DNA from 3 places in the Eubacterium ramulus genome. Region 3 is predicted to be linked to each of the others. Evidence: riboswitches for the same ligand, from Rfam matches in the RefSeq annotation. Region 3 holds a riboswitch; each other region holds the start of a gene.

What was found. A riboswitch is a leader RNA that binds a small molecule or an ion and turns the genes downstream of it on or off. The one in region 3 is predicted to bind cobalamin.
Region 1: it holds a riboswitch for cobalamin, as region 3 does, so the genes downstream of both, ACIRUQ_RS12135 (TetR/AcrR family transcriptional regulator) here and ACIRUQ_RS09855 (bacterial Ig-like domain-containing protein) in region 3, are expected to answer to the same signal.
Region 2: it holds a riboswitch for cobalamin, as region 3 does, so the genes downstream of both, ACIRUQ_RS11140 (sirohydrochlorin cobaltochelatase) here and ACIRUQ_RS09855 (bacterial Ig-like domain-containing protein) in region 3, are expected to answer to the same signal.

What each region holds. Positions count from the first base shown of each region.
Region 1 covers NZ_CP173382.1:2,578,765-2,586,148, forward strand. The annotation lists gene ACIRUQ_RS12115 (hypothetical protein) at 1-1,350, opposite strand, end outside; gene ACIRUQ_RS12120 (SAM-dependent methyltransferase) at 1,343-2,503, opposite strand; gene ACIRUQ_RS12125 (hypothetical protein) at 2,598-3,017, opposite strand; gene ACIRUQ_RS12130 (cysteine-rich small domain-containing protein) at 3,137-3,418, opposite strand; gene ACIRUQ_RS12135 (TetR/AcrR family transcriptional regulator) at 3,536-4,141, opposite strand; cobalamin riboswitch at 4,280-4,488, opposite strand; gene ACIRUQ_RS12140 (NADP-dependent malic enzyme) at 4,733-5,887, opposite strand; gene ACIRUQ_RS12145 (2-hydroxyacid dehydrogenase) at 5,919-6,860, opposite strand; gene ACIRUQ_RS12150 (D-2-hydroxyacid dehydrogenase) at 6,894-7,384, opposite strand, start outside.
Region 2 covers NZ_CP173382.1:2,374,889-2,382,272, reverse strand. The annotation lists gene ACIRUQ_RS11150 (hybrid sensor histidine kinase/response regulator) at 1-352, shown strand, start outside; gene ACIRUQ_RS11145 (DUF134 domain-containing protein) at 527-1,300, shown strand; cobalamin riboswitch at 1,509-1,715, shown strand; gene ACIRUQ_RS11140 (sirohydrochlorin cobaltochelatase) at 1,763-2,989, shown strand; gene ACIRUQ_RS11135 (hypothetical protein) at 3,141-3,710, shown strand; gene ACIRUQ_RS11130 (ABC transporter substrate-binding protein) at 3,727-5,253, shown strand; gene ACIRUQ_RS11125 (iron ABC transporter permease) at 5,358-6,362, shown strand; gene ACIRUQ_RS11120 (ABC transporter ATP-binding protein) at 6,359-7,384, shown strand, end outside.
Region 3 covers NZ_CP173382.1:2,099,470-2,106,853, forward strand. The annotation lists gene ACIRUQ_RS09855 (bacterial Ig-like domain-containing protein) at 1-4,916, opposite strand, end outside; cobalamin riboswitch at 5,079-5,262, opposite strand; gene ACIRUQ_RS09860 (sugar phosphate nucleotidyltransferase) at 5,528-6,427, opposite strand; gene ACIRUQ_RS09865 (cohesin domain-containing protein) at 6,659-7,384, opposite strand, start outside.

The sequences.
Region 1 (7,384 bases), 480 kb from region 3:
GCTGTCCATCTGGATCCTGTATACCTGATTGGAAACTGTCAGATAAAACACACCGCTGTCAGACACATACATCAACTTTCCAATCTGCTCTTTTACAATCTCATAAGACAGTGTCGTCGGTACAAACAGCATCTCTTCCACCGTGTTAGTTACTCCGTCATAGTGGCAGACACTGACTCCCACCTGTCCTTCATGCTCACCGCAGTTCATATAACCATATACGACAAAATCCAGACTTCCTCCCTCGTCTACCCGAAGGATACGAATATCATGTTCCTGATAATTTTCCCGGATATCCATGCCTTCCTGGCTCCGGAAACTGAAAACTCTCGTCAAATTGTTTTCAATCTGATTGTAGCTCCACAGTTCTCCCTGCTGCACAAAACAGATGACATTTCCTGTCTCATTTGTCTTATATGACACATTTTCAGATCGGATTCCCAGATCAATCATGTCCTTGCTGATCTGATCCCCCTCACCACGGAAAATCTCTTCCATAGTACGCTCAAAACTCAGCAGATAGATTTTTTCCGCGCCGACACGTACCCGGTAATATTCTTCCACATTATAATATTCAGAATTTCCACTGTCACCCACGGAAGACATAATGTATTCCAGCAGAATCACCTGATAATCATCATTCATTTCTTTGATGGAAACCACCGGTGTCGTCACTTCCGTTCCCACAAAATCTCCCCAGCATGCCTGAGACAGACTGTTATTAATTGTCACTTTCTGAAGTGTCGTATTATCTGCTGCGGAAGATGGTTCCATATAGGAACTCAGTTCAGACTGACGTTCCTTATTCATAGTAATGGCATGAAACTCCTCCACAAAATCCACGCATGCGTCAATCTGACTCTTTCCTACTTCCATAATTCTCGTATAGTAATAGCTGGTCTGCTCTCCGGCTGTCACCTGCAGGATCAGCTGATATTCCGTCTGCTCTTCCAACAGATTTTCTACGCTGATGGTTCCGGTCACCGCCGTTTTGTCTCCGGACACCTGGACGTTTCCGTCCTGTACCAGCCGGTCTCCGTTCAGACTCCGGATCTGGAATGATACTTCTTTAATCTTATTATCATAAGGATCGATCCGCAGAGACAGTTTTCCGTTCTCCGGCAACGGTGTAATTGTATCCCGCATGGAAATGACTGACATTTCCTCCACATAACCATGCAGTTCATTCAACGGATGCCCATTATCCTCAAAATAAACCACCGGAAGCGTCGGTGCCGCCAGATCTGTGGTCAGATCCTTTGTCTCATGATTCGTCAGCTTTGAAAAAGTAAACAATGCTACAATAAAAACTGCCAGCAAAATCAAAATTTTCTGTATTCCTCTACGCATCTGCTGCATCCCTTTCTTCTCTCATCAGTGCCGCCAGTGTTGGGGAAACATGCAGTTCCTCCATCATCTTTGTCAGTTCCTCCGCCCGTTTCTGTCTGCCGGATTTCACTGCACGGAGCAGAATATTTTTCGGTGTATGTTCCATATCAATAAACTCCAGAACCTGCACCTGATATCCAGCCTCCTCCAACAAATTTGCCCGGATGGCATCTGTCAGCAGCGCAGACATCCGCTCTTTGATCAGCCCGTATTTCAACACCGGCTGCAGCAACTCATTTTCAATCTGACGATTTACCTCATGCTGACAACATGGTACAGACAAAATGACCTTTGCTCCCCAGCGCACTGCTTTATCCAGAGCATAATCGGTCGCCGTATCACAGGCATGCAGCGTCACCACCATGTCCACATGATCCACGCCGTCATAATCCGCGATATCACCAGTCAAAAATGTCAGCTTCTCATAGCCGTAATCCTCTGCCAGCTGCTGGCAGTGTACGATTACATCTGCCTTGAGATCCAGCCCGATGATCCTTACATCATAGTGTTTCAACTCATGCAGATAATAATACATGGCAAATGTCAGATAGGATTTTCCACATCCGAAATCTATAATAACAGATTCCCTGTCTTTTGGAAGCTCCGGAACAATATCTTCAATAAATTCTAAGAAACGGTTCATCTGGCGAAACTTATCATATCTGGAATGAACAATTTTCCCTTCTTTTGTCTGCACCCCAAGGTCATGCAGAAACGGTACCGGAATATCCGGATCCAAAATATATTTTTTCCGGCGGTTATGCTCCAGTGGGGCAGCAGGCACCGGGCAGCCGCTCTTAAGCTGGCGCACCGTCCGTTTACCTTTTTTACTGACCAGAACCTGCACCTGTTTTTTCGGATGAAGGACTTCCAATTGCCGAAATCCTTCCATCCAGCCCGCCACCTTTTCATACACTTCTTCCTCTGTCAGATTATAGTGCTGCACCTGTTTTTCCGTATAGGCACTTGCCTGAAACACCAACTGCTCCTTCAGCAGCACCGGACGGATTTCAATCTTTCTTACACTATCTTTTTTCCGCGGACCACTGATGATGATTTTTGCCAGATGTTGATCCATACAGTCCGCCAGTATCTCTTTCCATTCATTTATCATAATATATCTCTTTTCTATCGTTATTATCCATGGTATTCGCTACAAGAGTTTCTACTGTGCTAATTATAGGGTATCTTTTTGCGTCATACAAGCCCTAATACCATCTCCGACACCGATAATGCCTGCATCTTCTTCGATACATTTCCTGCATCAGCATCACCTGGATCAGATGAAAATAACGTTCCTCTACCTGAAGCCGTCCCTCCTCGTCTATATGATCCGGATTCAGCTCCCGGTATATTTTCCTGCAGAGCATTTCCAGCATCAGCCGGTCCGGATAACGATCATACATCATGCTGCCTTCATATTCCATCCGGTCACACTCCCGGTCTACCAGACTCTGAATCTGCCGCGCGTCCCTCGGATACAGTTCCTGCATCCGCCTGCAATCCTTCTCATATTCCGTCTCCTCAAATAGCGTATTCTGCATGGGATATGTCATATAAAAGGGCATTTTATCCCCAGTGTACGGATCCTGTTCCATCCATGAATATCTTTCCTGTCCGAAATTCATATTACACTCCAAAAGAAATCTATTTCTTATCACAACATATGCACAAAAAGAAAAATCTGTGTTCTTCCATCGAAAAACACAGACTCTTCATGTTTGTTTCACAAAAGAATTGAAAATAATCAGGCCTCCATACATCTTGGCTTTTTGCGGATCCGTTCTGCGATCAACAGATATTTGTTCATCACATGTGCATATCCTTCTCTGCAATGAGGAAGCGTGCAGTTGGAACAATTTTTAATACCATTTGGCAGATACTCAAAATTGCCTCCGCACTCATCGCCCAGCAGATACAGCGGACAATAACAGAACAGACAGTTAAAATCCTCATCTGCAACCCCTTTGTGACATGGGAAATACTCACATGCACGATTCTGAAAAAAATCAAATCCTTCTTTCTTCATAATAACCTCCTACATGATACTTAATAATGAAACTTATCTATTTTCCCACTCTTTTTCTATCAATTTAAATTCAAGTCAAACGAATCTGCTGCTTATACAAACCAGATCCGTCGCACGTTATTTTACTGCGGTTGCTTTCTGCTGAAATATCTGGGAAAAACTGTCCACATGACGATCCAGAATATCCACCACACTCTCCTTCTCCTCTGCTCCGTCATAAATACTGTAAAGCAGAAAAATCGGCCCGTAAAAGTCCAGTACAAGTTGTCGTGCCTTCTGGCTGTCTTTGGTCAGCTGCTCAAAAATCGGCTCCATATAAGACACCGGCCCTTTTGCCAGATATCTCTGATAGAGATTTGCCATCCGCGGATCGCGGTACTGCTCCAGCGTCAGCACTCTCCGGAAACAACTTGGGAATTCTTCGCTGGTCCAATAAGAAAATTGTTCCTTCGTATATGTCTTGATATCATCATAAGATACCTGTCTTTCACTTAGAAAATCCTCACCCTGTTGTTCCTCCGGCAGACCATACTCGGATGCTTTCTCGACAATGCTGTCCAGAATTTCCTGTTTACTCTTATAATGTTTGTACAATGCAGCTTTTGTCACTCCTAATTTTGCTGCAATGTCATTCATTGAGGTTCCGGTGTACCCATTCTGTGAAAAAAGCTGTAACGCTTCTTCCAGTATTCGTTCTTTCATTGGTTTTTCGTTTCGTTTCATACTTGCCCTCCTGACTAAAAATTCTTCTCCAGGAATTGAATTTTGCAAATAAAAACTGCGGCAAGCCATTTCAGACTGCCGCAGCCGATTTTCTGCAAAACATACATACTAAACCCATTCATTCCAATTCCGAAAATGAATAAGCATTTCCATTTAAGCAGGTCTCCTGACTTACATATCAACAGCGTCTCTGCATTGCCTTCTCAGGATTGTTCCCAATGACTGACTTTCGTCTCATGCAGCGCCTCCATGCATACAGTGGCGGTACCGTTCCGGATTCTGACCGGATTCACTATTCTTCACGTATTTCCGCTTCATTGCTTTGAACTGACTCATACCCACAGTTCTGTATCAATACAAAATACATGACACTTAAATGTTCTATTCAGATGCTTATAGTATACAGAATAGCTCATAAAAAGTCAATCCATGGTTGAAAAAAAGTTTCCGATTGGTTACTGTTACATCTGATGTTTTTCCAAAATACACAAAGAAGCCACCCTGACATGATAGTTGATGATATATTCAGAGTAGCTTCTTTTTAATTTTATTTTGGAGAGGGTTTGAAAGTTTTCACTTATTTTACTGTAATCAATGTTTTACACAAGCTTTTACAGCAGCACTGACAGCTTCTGCCACACGCTCATCGAAAGCTTCCGGCAAAATATTATCCTCGGAAAGATCTTCCTCTGCCACAAGTCCTGCCACCGCATTCGCTGCAATCAGCTTCATCTCATCTGTGATCTTTGTGGCCCGGCTTTCCAATGCACCTTTAAAGATCCCTGGAAAAACCACCACATTGTTTACCTGATTCGGGAAATCACTTCGTCCCGTTCCAACAACTCTTGCACCTGCCGCTTTTGCCACATCCGGCATAATTTCCGGTACCGGATTTGCCATGGCAAAAAGAATGGCATCTTTGTTCATACCTGCAACCATTTCTGCGGTCACAATGTTTGGTGCTGATACACCGACAAAGATATCCGCGCCTTTCAGTGCATCTGCCAGTGTACCCGTCCTATCTTCCAGATTCGTCACCTTCTGCATTTCTTTCTGCATCCAGTTCAGATTCGCAGAATGGCTGTTGATTATACCGTTAATATCACACATGGTGATCTCTGGAAAACCATAGAGCAACAGCAATTTTGTAATGGCAATACCTGCTGAACCTGCTCCGTTTACAACAATTTTACACTTCTCTTTCTGTTTTCCGACCACCTTTAGCGCATTAATGATACCTGCCAGCACCACAATCGCTGTTCCGTGCTGATCGTCATGAAATACCGGAATGTCCAGTTCCTGTTTCAGTCGTTCCTCAATTTCAAAACAACGCGGTGCGGAAATATCTTCCAGATTGATACCGCCAAATCCCGGTGAAAGTGCTTTTACAATACGGATGATTTCCTCTGTATCCTGTGTATCCAGACAGATTGGAATCGCATTTACACCACCAAATTCTTTAAACAATACTGCTTTTCCTTCCATTACCGGCATAGCTGCTTTTGCACCGATATTTCCAAGACCGAGCACCGCACTTCCATCTGATACAACTGCGATCGTATTGCCTTTCATCGTATAGCGGTATACTTCCTCTTCATTTTCTGCTATTTTTTTACAAGGTTCTGCTACACCCGGTGTATATGCAATTGCTAAATCTTCCCGTGTCTTTACCGGGGTTTTTGAACTGATTTCTAGTTTTCCTTTCCACTCTTCATGTAATTTGAGTGCTTTTTCATTGATCGTCATATCTGTGTTCCTTTTTTTACCACCAGCAATCCTACATTATATTCTGCGGTGTTCCATTCAAATATTTCACTACATTGTCAAATACAATTATTGCCCGTTTCACCATAGCTTCCTTACTTGCAAAAGCCACATGTGGTGTCAAAATGGTATGTTTTGCATTCACAAGCGGATGTGTCTTTGCAATTGGCGGTTCTGTCTCAAACACATCAATGCAAGCGCCTGCAATCTTGTCATTATTTAATGCATCTGCCAGTGCCTGACTGTCGAGAACCGGTCCTCTCGCTGTATTGATCAGTACAGCATTGGGTTTCATCAGGGCAATCTTCTCTGCACTGATCAGACCTTTTGTCTCTGCATTTGACGGCACATGTAAGGAGATGATATCACTCTCTGCCATCAGCTCATCCAGTGACACATAGCGGACATTGTCCATCTCCTTCTTTGTCCGGCTGTACGCAAGCACCTCACAGCCAAAAGCTGCCGCAATTCTTGCTACGTTCATTCCAATAGCGCCGGTTCCTACAACACCGAACTTCTTGCCCTCCAGTTCACAGCCGATCAGACCGTCTTTCGTACCTTCCCGTCTGGTTGCAGCATCACAGGCCGCCAAATTACGGTAAAACATAATCAACATGCCAAATACAAGATCCGAAACTGCTGCAGTGGAATATCCTGCACAGTTGCATACAATGACACCATTTGCCTTGCATGCATCCATGGCAATATGATCGATACCGGTAAATGCAACCGATAATAATTTTAATTTTTTACATCCATTGATAACTTCCGCATTCAGGGGATTATTTGCTACCACGATAATCTCCGCATCTTTTCCGCGTTCTATCAGTTCCTGTGTATCTGTTGTTTTTGTATCGTAATAAATAATCTCCACAGAATCCTTTAATGCATTCCGGGCTATAGACAAAAGTTTGTCTTTCTCCACTCCAAGAGGCTCAATAATTACTAATTTCATATCACTTTTCTCGCTTTCCGGCTTTTCTTCTGCCTAATATCTCTGCTTCATATCAATTTCGTTCAACAGCGGTTTTCCTGCCTCATACAATTTCAGGTTTTCACAGAACTGGGCAATGGCTCTGTCAATATATAACTTGCTGTCTGCTGCACAATGCGGTGTGATAATCACATTATCCATATCCCACAACGGACTGTCGCTGCTCAATGGTTCTTCCTCTACTGCATCCAGTGCTGCGCCGCCGATTTCACCAGTCTGAAGAGCCCGAATCAGATCATCTTCCTTTACAACCGGTCCCCTGGCGATATTGATCACCACTGCTGTCTTTTTCATTATACGGAACTTATCCATGTTGAACATGTGTCTCGTCGCATCGGTCAACGGTGTTACAATCACCACAAAATCGCATAACGGCAATACCTTGTCCAAATCATCATCAGAATATACCTCATCAAAATATTCCAGCGGTGTCACGCGGCGCTTTACCCCAAGCACCGTCATTCCCAGAGCCTTAGATAACCGTG
Region 2 (7,384 bases), 280 kb from region 3:
AGATAATGACTTGAACGCAGAAATTGCAACGGAACTTTTGACGGAAGAGGGAATCATGATAGAAAGAGCGGAGAACGGCGTTGCATGTATTGATATGTTTAACAAAGCAAAGCAAAATTACTACAGTCTGATTCTGATGGATATTCAGATGCCGATTATGAACGGATATGAAGCATCCAGGAGAATTCGAGAACTGAAAGACGGTAACAAATCGCAGATTCCAATTGTTGCAATGACAGCAAATGCGTTTGAAGAAGATAAGAAGATGGCTTTGGCAAGTGGCATGAATGATCATGTTGCAAAACCAATAGATATGAATGTATTATTGCCGACTATTATGAAATATATGTAAAGGAAGAAAGAAGGACACTGATTTTGGAAAATGCGTGGTATTTCAGAAATGTACTTGTCAGTACAAACTATAATAAGCTAAAAAACTATAATTGAAATGGGTATATGTCAGATATGTTATTGACATATGCCCGTAATTGCACTATTATATAAGAAAAGCAAAAAGGAGCAGTTTATGCCAAGACCAGTAAAATGCAGAAAAGTCTGCCATTTCCCGAATGTTCTGGAATTTTTTCCGACAGGTGATTATGAGAAAAAAACTCCCATTGTTCTGACAGTCGATGAGTATGAGACAATCCGTCTTTTGGACAAGAAAGGTTATAGTCAGGAGCAGTGTGCTGAATCTATGCAGATTGCAAGAACAACGGTTCAGCGAATTTACGAGATTGCCAGAAAGAAAATAGCAGATGCACTTATTGACGGACATCCACTCAGAATTGAAGGCGGGGATTTCAGAATCTGCGATGGTCAGGGAAGTAACTGTAATCTTGGAGGATGTTACAAGCAGGAACTTTATCAAAAATATGCAGTGGAAAAAGGAGAGAGTATAATGAGAATAGCAGTAACATATGAAAACGGACAGATTTTTCAGCACTTTGGACACACAGAGGCGTTTAAGATTTACGATGTAGAGGAAGGAAAAGTAGTATATTCAGAAGTAGTAGATACGAATGGAAGCGGACATGGTGCATTGGCGGGAGTTCTTAATGCATTGAATGCAGATGTTCTGATTTGTGGCGGAATCGGAGGCGGTGCACAGATTGCGTTAGCGGCAGCAGGAATTAAGCTTTTCGGAGGAGTTTCCGGAGATGCGGATAAGGCAGTGGAAGCTTTTATTAATGAAACACTGGATTATAATCCAAATGTTAAGTGTTCTCACCACGAGCACAGCCACGGGGAAGGACATACATGTGGCGAGCATGGATGTGGAAGCCACAGCTGTCATTAAGAAAAATTCTTGTGGTCAGGATCGACAGCAGAGGTGTAAGTCCGAAGTGTACAAGTATGTAGTTTGATGGAGAAAGTGTGCGTTCAGATATTGAAATCTTTTATCGGATATGTTAAGATATTTTTAAGTTCATAGAAAGAGATAAAAGGTGCCGGAAGTCGGCAGTTTTGTAAGAAAAATAATCCAACGCTGTTAACTACGATTGGAGCAGCAGAGGGTTATTTTTGGTTACAGGAAAAACGACGGATGGTTAAAAGGGAAACAGGTGTAAATCCTGTACGAATCCATCACTGTGATAAAGGAGTACCGATTCGAATACTGGTCACTGATGCGGATTAACAGATCTGTGTTGGGAAGGCGGAAGCGGTGCAATGATCTTTCAGTCAGGAAACCTGCCGGTTGTCTGGTATCGGGAGAACCGTACCCTGTGAAGAATAATAGATACTCAAAGGAGAAGAAGAGATGAAAAAGAGAATGATTGCCTTAGTGGCAGTATTCGCTATGGCAGTTGGAATGCTTGGCGGATGTGGAAACAACAACAGTGCAGATGCAGGAAAAGACAATGCAGTCAGTGCAGCAGGTGAGACAAGTGCAGCAGAGGAAGATTCCGATCAGGCGAAAGCGGATGAAGTAGCTGCATTGATCGATGCGATCTATGTACAGGAAAGAACAGACAAGACAGATGAGCAGTGTGAGGCTGCAAAAGCTGCATGGGATAAACTGACAGATGCTCAGAAAGAATTAGTAGAAGGTGAAAATGCTGATCCGGATTATTTCGGAAGAGATACAGGTGATGCGTCCAAAGATGATCCGCTGAATCAGGATGAGATTGGAGAAAATGAGATTCTTGTTGTAAGTTTTGGTACATCTTTCAATGACAGCCGTGTAGCAGACATCGGTGGTGTCGAGAAAGCAATTCAGGCAGCAAATCCTGATTGGTCTGTAAGAAGAGCATTCACGGCACAGATCATCATTAACCATGTACAGGCAAGAGATGGTGAAAAAATCGATAATGTAGATCAGGCACTTCAGAGAGCTATTGATAATGGTGTAAAGAACCTGGTTGTTCAGCCAACTCACTTAATGCATGGTGCTGAGTATGATGAACTGGTAGAGGCACTTGATAATTATAAAGATAAATTTGAATCTGTAACAGTTGCTGAACCGTTACTTGGTGAGGTAGGAGCAGATGCAACAGTTGTAAATGAAGACAAAGCAAAAGTAGCTGAGGATATTACAGCAGAAGCAGTAAAAGATGCCGGATATGATTCTCTGGAAGCAGTAAAAGCTGACAGTACAGCATTCGTATTTATGGGACATGGAACATCTCATACAGCAAAAGTAAGCTACAGCCAGATGGCTTCCCAGATGGCAGCACTTGGATACGATAACGTATTTGTCGGAACTGTAGAGGGTGAGCCGGAAGAGACAGCTTGTGAAGCAGTTATTGAAGCAGTAAAAGCAGCTGGATATAAAAATGTTATTTTAAGACCATTAATGGTTGTTGCTGGCGATCATGCAAACAATGATATGGCAGGCGATGATGATGATTCTTGGAAGAGTATGTTTACAGCAAGCGGAAACTTCGATAAAGTTGATACACAGATTGCCGGTTTAGGTGAGATTGAGGCTGTTCAGCAGATTTATGTGGATCATACAAAAGCAGCTATTGATTCTTTAGGTAAATAAGAGATACATAGCGTAGTAAAAAGTAAAAAATGATATCCAATCTCACAGCAGGAATGATTTTTTCGTTCCTGCTGTGAGTTGCGTATGGAAAAAATACAGTTAAGTTTTTGATATGTGGATATAGAAAAGTTGTTCACAGGAGAAAGGAAATATGAAAAGAAGAATTGCAGTATTAGCAGCAGTATTTGCACTGGCAGTTGGCATGCTTGGTGGTTGTGGAAATAATGCACAGCCGGCAGCAGACAGTACAAAAGCGGAAGAAAACAGCATGGATACGAGCGCGCAGGATGAAATTGTGAAGGATACTGCTGATGAAGCACAACAGCCTTCGGATGACGTACAGATACCGGCATTGGAAGATGGTATATACGATGCTGAATTTAATACAGACAGCAGCATGTTTCATGTTAACGAGGCAAATGACGGACGTGGCACCTTAACGGTAGAAAATGGAAAGATGACGATTCATGTCAGTCTGACATCCAAGCACATTGTGAATCTGTTTGTGGGAACAGCAGAGGGTGCTCAGAAGGATGGAGCCGAGATTTTACAGCCTACTACAGATACTGTTACTTACAGTGACGGATCTACAGAGGAAGTGTATGGATTTGATGTCCCAGTAGAAGCACTGAATCAGGAGTTTGATCTGGCACTTCTTGGAACAAAGGGAACCTGGTATGATCATAAGGTCAGCGTATCAGATCCGCAGAAAGTAGAGTAGAGGGATTTCTCAACAAATGAAAAAGAAAAAAATAGCGGCAGTTATTTTAGCTGTCATGATAGGTATTACCGCATTTTCCGGATGCGGGACGAAGGAAAATAAATCACCGGCAGATACTTCCGGTACAGGATCCAGTGTGGAAGCGCAGGAGGATACCGGCAAGGAGGCGGGTGCCGATACAACGATGCTGGAAGATGGAATGTATTCTGTCAATGTGGAACTGCAGGGCGGCAGCGGCCGTGCTACGGTAGATTCCGTGGCAACTGTGACGGTGACGGATGGTCAGGCGATGGCCACGATTGTATGGAGCAGTACATATTATGATTATATGATTGTAGATGATGAAAAATATCTCAATGAAAATGAGGGCGGAAATTCAACGTTCACCTTCCCGATCACAGGAGTTCCATGTGAGATGGAGGTAATCGGGGATACCACTGCAATGAGCACACCGCATGAAATTGAATATACGCTTGTATTTTCTTTTCCGGAAACCACAAGCTTCAATGAGCTGAACTGTGAGGGACATATGAACCTGGCATATGCCGATCAGTTCAGCATAGAACAATATGGAGCATATAAACTGATAACGATCGTTGATAGCGGTCGTTATTTGCTTGTCCCGAAAGGCGTGTCCGTGCCGGCGGATGTGCCATCAGACATCGTGGTGCTACAGCAGCCGCTGACAGATGGATATCTCGTTTCCAGCGCAGTCATGGATCTCGTATGTAAGACAGGAGCACTTTCCTGTATTAAGTTTACCGGGTTAAAAGAAAAGGACTGGTATGTGCAGGAAGCAGCAGATGCCATGAAAGCAGGGGAACTGGTATATGCTGGAAAGTACAATGCACCGGACTATGAACTTCTGCTTGGGCAGGGGTGCAAATTTGCCATTGAAAACAGTATGATCCTGCATAATCCGGAAGTTAAGGAAAAATTGGAAGAACTTGGAATTCCGGTTCTGATCGAGCGTTCCAGTTATGAGAAGCATCCGCTGGGACGACTGGAGTGGATCCGGCTCTTTGGTGTGCTGTTTAATCAGGAGCAGAGTGGAACGGCATTTTTCCGGGAACAGGTAGAACGCGTACAGCCGATTCTGGAAAAAGAAAATACAGGAAAGACCGTGGCATTTTTTGCGGTATCATCAGATGGAACGATCACCGTCCGCAAACCGAATGATTATGTATCTTCCATGATCGATCTGGCAGGAGGTGTATATTCCCTGAACGGATATCTGGAAGAAGAGGATAATGCACTTTCCACATTGAAAATGCAGATGGAGGATTTTTATGTGGCAGAGAAAGATGCAGATATTTTGATTTATAATGGAACCATTGAGGGCGAACTGAATTCCGTGGATGAGCTGATCGCAAAAAACAGTCTGTTTGCTGATTTTAAAGCAGTTCAGTCCGGTGATGTCTATACCACGGGCGGCAATTTTTACCAGGAAACAAGTGCGACCTGTGATTTTATCGAAGATCTGAACAAGATTCTGACGGATAGTGGTGATACAGATTACCGGTTTATCCAGAAATTAAAATAATGACAAACAGCGATTTTTCAACCGGAAACGGCAGATTTTGTAAATTGCAAGCAGAAATATTGCCGGAAATACGCTGAAAAGAGAAGGTAAAGGAAGTTGAAAAAGTGAAAAAACGGTATACGATAGCATTTATAATATTTGTCTGTGCATTGTGTGCCCTCTTTCTGTGGAATGTAGGGGTAGGCAGTGTCAATATGTCTTTGGGAGATTTTTTTGCGATGTTTGGAAAAGGCGGCAGTGATTCCACGTTGTATCAGATTATCTGGAAAATCCGTCTGCCGCGTATTACAGCAGCAATCCTGTTAGGAGGCGCATTGTCTGTATCCGGTTTTCTGCTTCAGAGTTTTTTTCAGAATCCAATCGCAGGTCCGTATGTGCTGGGTATTTCTTCCGGTGCAAAACTGGTAGTTGCAATGACTATGATCATCTGCCTGCAGAGAGGAGTTGCATTGAATTCAGCCGGAATGGTAATTGCGGCATTTGCAGGCTCCCTGATTGCCATGGGTTTTGTACTGCTGATCTCCTTTCGAGTGTCGAAAATGTCATTGCTGGTGGTTTGCGGTATTATGATCGGTTATATTTGTTCCGCCATTACAGATTTCTGTGTAACCTTTGCAGATGATTCCAATATCGTCAATTTGCATAACTGGTCACTGGGAAGCTTTTCAGGAATGACTTGGGAAAATGTGCAGATGATAGTTGTGATAGTTGCGGTTGGTGTAGTCATTACCTTTTTGCTTGCGAAACCCATTGGGGCTTACCAGATGGGGGAAACGTATGCAAGAAATATGGGCGTGAACGTGAAGCTTCTGCGTATCGGGCTCATCCTGCTCTCCAGTATGCTTTCTGCCTGCGTCACTGCTTTTGCGGGACCGATCTCTTTTGTGGGTATCGCAGTGCCGCATCTGGTAAAACTGATGACCAAAACAGCAAAGCCGATTATTCTGATTCCGGGATGTTTTCTGTTTGGCGCTGTAATCACATTGTTTTGTGATGGAATTGCAAGAACACTATTTGCACCGACAGAAATCAGTATCAGCTCCGTGACGGCAGTATTTTTGGTACCGGTTGTTATTGCGGCAATGCTGAGAAAGCAGGGGAACAGATGATGGAACTGAGAACAGAAAATTTAGTAGTCGGATATGACAAACATCCGCTGATAAAAAATGTAAATCTGCGTGTGAAATCCGGAGAGGTTCTGACATTGATCGGACCAAATGGAGCCGGAAAATCTACAATATTAAAAACAATAACAAAACAGTTGAAAATATTGGGCGGTGCGGTGTATATCGGAGATACATCCATGAGCAATATGCGGGACAGTGAAATTGCCAGAACTCTTTCTATGGTTATGACGGAACGACTGCAGACAGAGCTGCTCAGCGGCAGGGATGTGGTGGCATCCGGACGTTATCCGTATACCGGAAAATTTGGTATTTTATCAGAGGATGACTGGGCGAAAGTCGATGAGGCCATTGCGTTAGTACATGCACAGGATGTGCAGGATCAGGATTTCCGAAAAATGAGTGACGGACAGCGGCAGCGTCTGATGTTGGCCAGAGCGATTTGTCAGGATACAGATATCTTGTTGCTGGATGAGCCAACATCTTATCTGGATATGGGATTTAAATTGGATATTCTGGCAAATATCCGCATGCTTGCCAGAGATCGGAATTTAGCAATTATTATGTCCTTACATGAACTGGATCTGGCACAGAAAGTGTCGGATACAATTGCCTGTGTAAAAGGAGATCACATCGACCGCATTGGTACACCGGAGGAAATATTTGCAGGTACGTATGTGCAGAAATTGTATGGCGTGTCTGATACCAGTTTTGACCCAGTTACCGGAGAAGTGTTTTTGAATCCTTCCAGGGGTACACCTGAAGTGTTTGTTATAGGCGGAGGCGGAAGCGGTATCGCCGTATATAATCGTCTGCAGCGGCAAAGTATCCCTTTTGTGGCAGGTATTTTGCAGGAAAATGATATGGAATATCAGACTGCCCGTGCACTGGCGACGGAAGTTATTTTTCAGAAGGCATTTTATCCGCTGGAAGAATCCCAGATCGCAGATGCAAAAAAATGGATCGATCAGTGTGAATCGTGTATTTGTACACTGGATCCGGAAAAA
Region 3 (7,384 bases):
GCTTTGCCGCCGTAAGTAACCAGTACATGATCGGTGTCTGCTGCAATGGTATCCGGTGTTACTTTGTAGTCTGTGATCTCACGAACACTTCCGTCGTTGTAGGAAGCTGTCACTACCATACCTGTTGCATCAAATTTCTCACCGATGCGGTAACTTGTCTTTACAGGCGGTGTAACGACTTCGAGTTTTTCCAGAACTACGTCTTTGACATCTACGGATACATCCGCCGTCTTTGTTACGCCACCCAGTGTGTAACTGATGGTCACGTTCTGTTTTCCGGATGTTGCAAATGCTTCTTTCGCAAAGCTGTAATTGCTGATTTCTTTTGTAAAGTTTCCTTCGCTGCCTTTGTAGGTTGCGGTTACTTTCATGCCGGAAGCATCGAATTTCTCGCCTACATAGTAGGAAGTCTTGGTCGGCTGTGCGGTTACTTCGATACTCTGCAGAGTTCCTACCGGAATGGAGATATCCGGAAGCTGTCCCATGTACGCACTTGTATTCGGAGACAGATTCTCCCATGTCTTGACCATAGCTCGATGCGCACCGTAATCGCCGCCGAATCCTGCTACGTTAAAAGTTCCTTTGGAAAGCACAAAGTGTTCTGCAGAATAGTCTTCCGGAACAATCAGTGCATCTTTTACTGTTACGATCGGGTTATTGTATCCGGAAGAATCTGTTCCTGCCTCTACGAAATTCTCAACCGTCTGTTTGTAACCTGTGGATCCAAAGAAGTAATATCCATAAGACCCACGCAGATTTCCTGCTTTCTTTCCTTCCAGACCGCTGATTTCATTGTAGATCGCTGCTGCATCTGTATTATACAGCCTCATACGTGTTACCGGATTGAACAGCGTATCAAATGTGACGGATACTTTTTCACCCGGTGCGACTACTGCCTGATCCAGATCCTGTCCGTTTACTTTTACGGTTACGTGTTTTGCGGTAATCACCTGATACTCCGCTTTTCCGTCTTTTTCCAATTTTACGATGTTACGGCCATTTGTCAGTGGAACATTGTAGCTGCCGTCTTTCTCTGCTGCCAGTGCCTTGAATCCGCTGAAGCTTAATGCATCATTTCCGATGGCCGGATTTGCAACGGATACACTGACATCTTCTGTCTCCGGTGTAAAGGTATAAGTACCTGTCTTTCCGGTAAAGTAGATCGGATCCAGTTCCGCATCCAGTGCATCGCCTGCCTGTTTGCTGCTCTTGCCCTGATTCAGATCTTTGTTCAGTGTCATACCTGTGGTGATTCCACTGTCTCCGGAACCTACGGAAACGACGAATACACCGGTGTTCTCTGGCCAGATTGCACCATAGAAACCGTTCGGATCATAGTTGTCGTAGGAATATTTTACATCATCGTGATAGTTCAATGTCATCGAGTCATAGGTAACAAGTACGATAGCTGTTCCATTTCCTACTGCTTTTACGGTTCCATCATTACCTACGGTAATGACATCGCTGCTTGTCCTTCCATCCAGGCCGACAACCTGATAATGGAAATCAGGCTCGATCAGACGGTAGTCTTTATCCAATACCCATGTGACATTACTGCCCCACCAGTTACGTTTTGCATTTAATTTGAAGGTATTGCCTTCCTCCAGTTTCAGATACCCCTGTGCATTAACATTCAGATACAGGTCTGCCATATTCGCGCCGCCGTTGGAAGCAGTGTTGCGATCCAGCGTTGTCTTGGTATTGCCGGACGGCTTCAGCATCGCTGTGCTGACTACGATCCTGGAATCAGCTCCGTCTACCGTCGTTCCGTTATATGTGACATAAGAAGCTCCGCTGACATGGTAGTACATTTTGCTGGTCATTGCCACATGGAAAACAGAATCGACGGTTCCGTCCTCCTGTGCAGCAGTGCTGTCTGCTTTGTACACTGCGATCTGTCCATCCGTCATCTGCTCACAGATTGCTACCTCTGCGTCTGCCGGGGCATTGATCGTCAGTGCGCCTGTCTTCAGTTCTTCTGTCAGAGACAGTATGGAAGTATCTTTTGTGACTGCTACCCCCTGTGTTCTGGATGCCATCACGTTATGCGCTTTTACATACGCATCTGACGGAATTGCAGCCAGATAATAGGAAAGGTTCTTATTTGCACTCAGCAGCGTCGGATATACGGTATATCCATCTGCATTCACATAGGAATCACCCATGGTTGCAGTACTCACATCATTTTTCAGCTGTACGGAAAAATCTGTTGCTTCTGCTTTCTGTCCGTCAAATTCATTGGTCAGGGATACTTCGGTCTGGCGCAGAAATACACGAACGGTGCGTCCATCCACAGTGCTTGTCTGACTGTCCGGAAAGGTGAATGCTCCGCCGCCCAGGCTTCTGCCCTCTGCGCTGACTGCACGGTAGGAATACGTGCCCGGATACAGTGTCATGGTATAAACGTCGTATGCATTGTAAAGTTCTGTATCTGCACTGACGTCTGCGATCACCTGTTCCGTATCAAAGATGTCATGTCCTGCTTTATCGAGACCTGCGGATGGAGCAAATTTCAGTCCGTTTGCTGCCAGGATTCCCTTTGGTACATAGACTTCCACATTGTATGGCTGCTCTGTGACGGTTACTTCGCAGGAAGCTTCCACACGGTTACCCAGTGCATCTGTTGCAGTAACGGTAATCACTGCATTGCCCGCTTTCAGACCTGTGATCCTGCCATCTTTCACACTGACAATATCCGGTGCGGAACTGCTCCAGTTCAATGTCGTCACAGCAGTTTCCGGTGTCACATCTGCCTGCAGCGTCTTGCTGTCTCCCTGAATCAGATTTGTTTCTGTATCGGATAACGTTACTTCTTTTACTGCGTCTGTCGTATTTTGGATCACAACCGGATACTCTACTGTTTTACCATTGGTATCGATTGTCAGAGTTGCCTTACCTTTGCTCACACCGTTGATCTTGATCTTATCCACGATATCCTTCGGTTGGAACTGACTGCCGGCGCGGGTAAGGATCTCAGCGGTAAAAATACTCTCATCGGATGATTTTACGCTTACTTTCTGGCTGCTGACACTCAGAATCGGAGATGTATTGACTGCCTGATATTCTTTGCTTTCGCCTTCCAGTACTTTTACGACTTTCTCGCTGATTTTAGAAGCCATTCCGCCTTTAAAAGTAATTTCGACATCCGCAATTCTTCCGTCTCCGGCTTTTGCTGTAAAAGTAATTGGTCTGTTTGAACTAAACACATTGTAAGTAATCAAACCTGTACTTTCATTGATCGCACAGGTATTCATGTCCGTTCCCAGTGTCGGAATAACACTCACATTTGCACTGGACCAGAATACACTCTTCACTTCCGGATTTCCACTCACAGATGTCTGAACCTCTGCAGGTTCTTTTTCCAGAAATGCACTCTCAATGGTATCTACAGAAACATTCGATGCTGTTGCATCCAATGTTCCTTTCAACTGATATTCAGCCTGTGCCGTATCACCCGTTTCTGTCTCTGCTACCACCAGTATTTTATCCGTATCACCGGACGGACGTTTCTGTGCTTTTGCTTTAAGAGTCTGCTCTTTCTTCACCAGAGCAAAACTTGTTTTATATTCACCAAGCAAATGTTCTTCGCTTATTGATTCGCCATCATAGATATGGAACGTTACTTTCATATTGCTTGGCAGTGAATCTGCCAGATTTACTGCCATATTCACATACCAGTTGTTCCCGGAAGATGGTAATGCATATTCAGCCACCTGCATGTTTTCAATCTTGTAAGGACTTTCAAAAATCGCACGATATGTCATATCCTTATCAAGCGTTACCTGGAGCTTGGAATCACCTTCGACCGGTATCCATGTCTCGCCACCATCACCGGACTGCTCCCAGCGCACAAACTTATACAGGGATGCTGCTTCTGCGATCAGCGTATGTGTCTCTCCTCCGTCACGTACCTGGCTGACTGTTCCACCAGTCGTCTGAACCAGACTGAGTTGGTAAACCACCGCTGGCATTTTTTCAAAAACAGGTGTAATATGGCATACTTTCAATGCCCCATCCTGTGATGTCGTACCTTCATAATTCAGATAATAGGTATTTCGATTCTGATATGGAGACTGATACATTTTAAAATGCCAGTCAGAATCTGCCACGGTCAGAAAACCTTTCAGTGCACTTACTTCGTTCGGTCCAGCCGCAACAGCAGCCGTTTCCGGGCAGGTTCCATCAAAAAACCGGTCACCTATCTGCCAGCCACGAAACAGGTAGGTATCCGTATCCCAGTTCGTATCCCGCATCTGCGCAAGGTTGCCGCTAAATGATCCGATATTGGTAATCCGTTTCGGCAGAGTACCATTTACACCCCATAATGTCACTTTACTTAATGAATCATCCGATACTAAAGTACCATCCGACTGACGAAGCATTGCCTTGTCAATCTCCACGCGCGGACGTGTTCCTGTTTTATAACAAATTTTGGCAATTGCAGTAGTAACTACTGTTGGCGTCATATTTTCCTGCAAACCTTTGTTTGTTATAATAGCCCGATAATACTTTGTCTGACCAACCGTGACCTTCGGTACATAAGTGCTGACCAGTGGGGCACTCATTGTAGTTCCTGCGCCTTCAGCATCGGTAAATGTACTTCCGTCATCGGACACCTGCCATAAAATCGCCAATGTATTCTTGTTGTAATCAGATGGATTGTACTTCAACTGTACGCGCAGCTGACCTACTTTGTCCGAGTCATCGGCATAATAAGTAGCCGACTGACGACTGAGATCTGTCAGGACTGAATAAAAGACCGGTGCCGGTGCTGCTGTCACTGTATCATCCGCCTGTACTGCGACAGGACTGTTGCTGCCTGCTGCCAGTGCTGATATGGATGACATCGGTAACAGACTGAACACCATCAGCAGAGCAAGCATCAGCGACACAATTTTTTTGCTGTGTTTTTTCATTTTCTTCTCCTTTTTCCTGTAGGCTCCCCAAAACCTTCTCCCCCATTGTAGTTCTAAAGATTCCGAGTATTTGTTGTTTACTATCTATATAAACCGCTTTCCTGCGGATTGTATCCGTTTTTTGAGGAACAAAAATAAACCCCCGATATGCTTTCGGACATTTATCTACTGAGCTGCAACTGCCTGTATTCTGACTTAAAGTTCCAACCTACTCATTGTCCCTTCCCGGTTTCCCAGTGGTATCGACAACTTTCGTCCTTATTACAGCGGAGATAAACCGTGCCGGATTCTGACCGGACTTCCTAGATTGTATTTCTATCATTCCGCAGTTGTAATATGCTCCCTATGCAATTTTAGATGTGCAGTGATTCTGAGAAGAATATGTCAGCTTTCGCTGACCGGAATCACGCACCAAGTCTCACGTGCGTTCGACTTGAATTTATTCTTATCATAGCACACCCATTGCTTCAACATCAATCATTCTGACACAAAATTCTTAATATTTTTTTCTATTTGACAAGAAATTCGATGTAATTTCCTGTCAAAAAGAAAAAGAACCTCCAATCTCAGTTTTCCAAGATCAGAAGTTCTCTTTTTTCATTTTATATTGCTTAAAACAGCGGTGTCTTATATACGCCGTCTGCGATCAGCTGTGCAAATGCATCTACTACCGTCTGTCGGTCTTCCTGATAGGTTACACCAAACCACTTGTCCTGTGTCTCCAGAACTTTGACCGTTACTTCACCATTTGCAAGCATATCGCCGATGATGGTCGGAAGCAGATACTCTGCTTTGATGTTGCCCGGCTCCACATTTGCCAGAAACTCTGCGAATCCTTTGTCAAGTACATCAAGAAACTCCGGTGTCACGCCCCACATATTCATAGATACATGCGTTCCTTCCGGAATCTCGCTGCCATTTTCATCTTTTACAATACCGTCTGTATCACGGGCAATGCCGCTGGTCTCAACGATCTTCTGAAGCATCTCCTCATCATCGACCTGACATACACCACGGGTAACGGTTCCGTTATCGCTGAGCGTGTTGTCCAGAATAAATCCTGCCATGCAATACTGATATTTGGTATTGCCGCAGTTTACCAGATAATCATGCACTTTTACAAATGCTTCTTTTCCATAATAGTCATCTGCATTGATCACTGCAAACGGCTCATTTACCACACCTTTGCAGCATCTTACTGCCTGACCGGTTCCCCACGGTTTTGTGCGGTCTGCCGGTTTCTCAAATCCTTCCGGGAGATCATCCAGAGACTGGAATACATATTCCACATCACAAATTTTCTCGATACGGTCTCCGATCACTTCTCTGAAATCTTTCTCGATATCTTTACGGATGATAAACACGATTTTATTAAATCCTGCTTCCAGTGCATCATGAATGGAATAATCAATAATAATCTCGCCATTCGGCCCAACCGGAGTCAGCTGTTTCACACCACCGCCGAATCTGGAGCCAATGCCTGCCGCCATAATAACCAATGTTGTATTCATACTGCTATTTCCTTCCTGAAATCTTCTAATTGTTTTTTCCTGTATTTAACAGAATTGTAACATTTTTTCTCTGGTTCGTAAAGCATAACCTTAGTTTCCAATCATAATTTGAACATTTTTCATGCATATTCATGCATATTCTGCTAAAAATCGTGTTTTTTCACAAAAATATGTCTCCCTGGCATCCAATCCCGGGAGACATCCATTTTTCTGTCCAAAGATATGCTGTTTTTATTTCCGTTTTTTGGAGATTTTCACACCGGCCGTAATACCAACCACTGCCGCTGCCACCACAACAATGACGAATACCGCCACTGGCGCGGAACCATTTTTTGTTGTTCCTTTTCCTCTGACCATTTTTCCGGTATCATCGGCACCGGTATCGGAACTGGCATTCGCCGGACCACTTACGCTGTCCTCCGGGTCCATACTGATTGCAGCCACATCATTCCCGCTCTCTGCACGTTCGCCACCTTTTTGTGCCTTCTCTTCTGCGGAATCCGTCCCGGCTGCGTTGCTGCCCTCTGTTCCCGGATGTGCAGAATCTCCTGTCGCTCCTCCATGATTTCCGGAATCTGCTCCCACATTGGATACTAATTCATTTGCAGCACTGCCACTTCCTGCTGCTCCATTGCCTGTCCCATTCACACGGACAGCTGCTGTCAGGGAGACTTTCTCACTGCTTGCATTGCCGTCTGTATAATACAGATCCTGGATTGTGACGGTCACCGGCTCTTCACTCGCCTGCAGGATTTTAAATTTCAATCCATAAGATGCAGTTGAAAATGTATGCTCTCCGGAACTGCTCAGATAAGAAAAATTACCTCCTGAAGAAGATACCATGGCATCCGCCGGAAGTTCCTTCGTGTCCAGTCCCTGAAACTCCAGTATATTTTCATCATAATTGCCACTTAATTTTCCGGAAAATCCACGCAGTGCCTGTTTTGTGCTGATCTT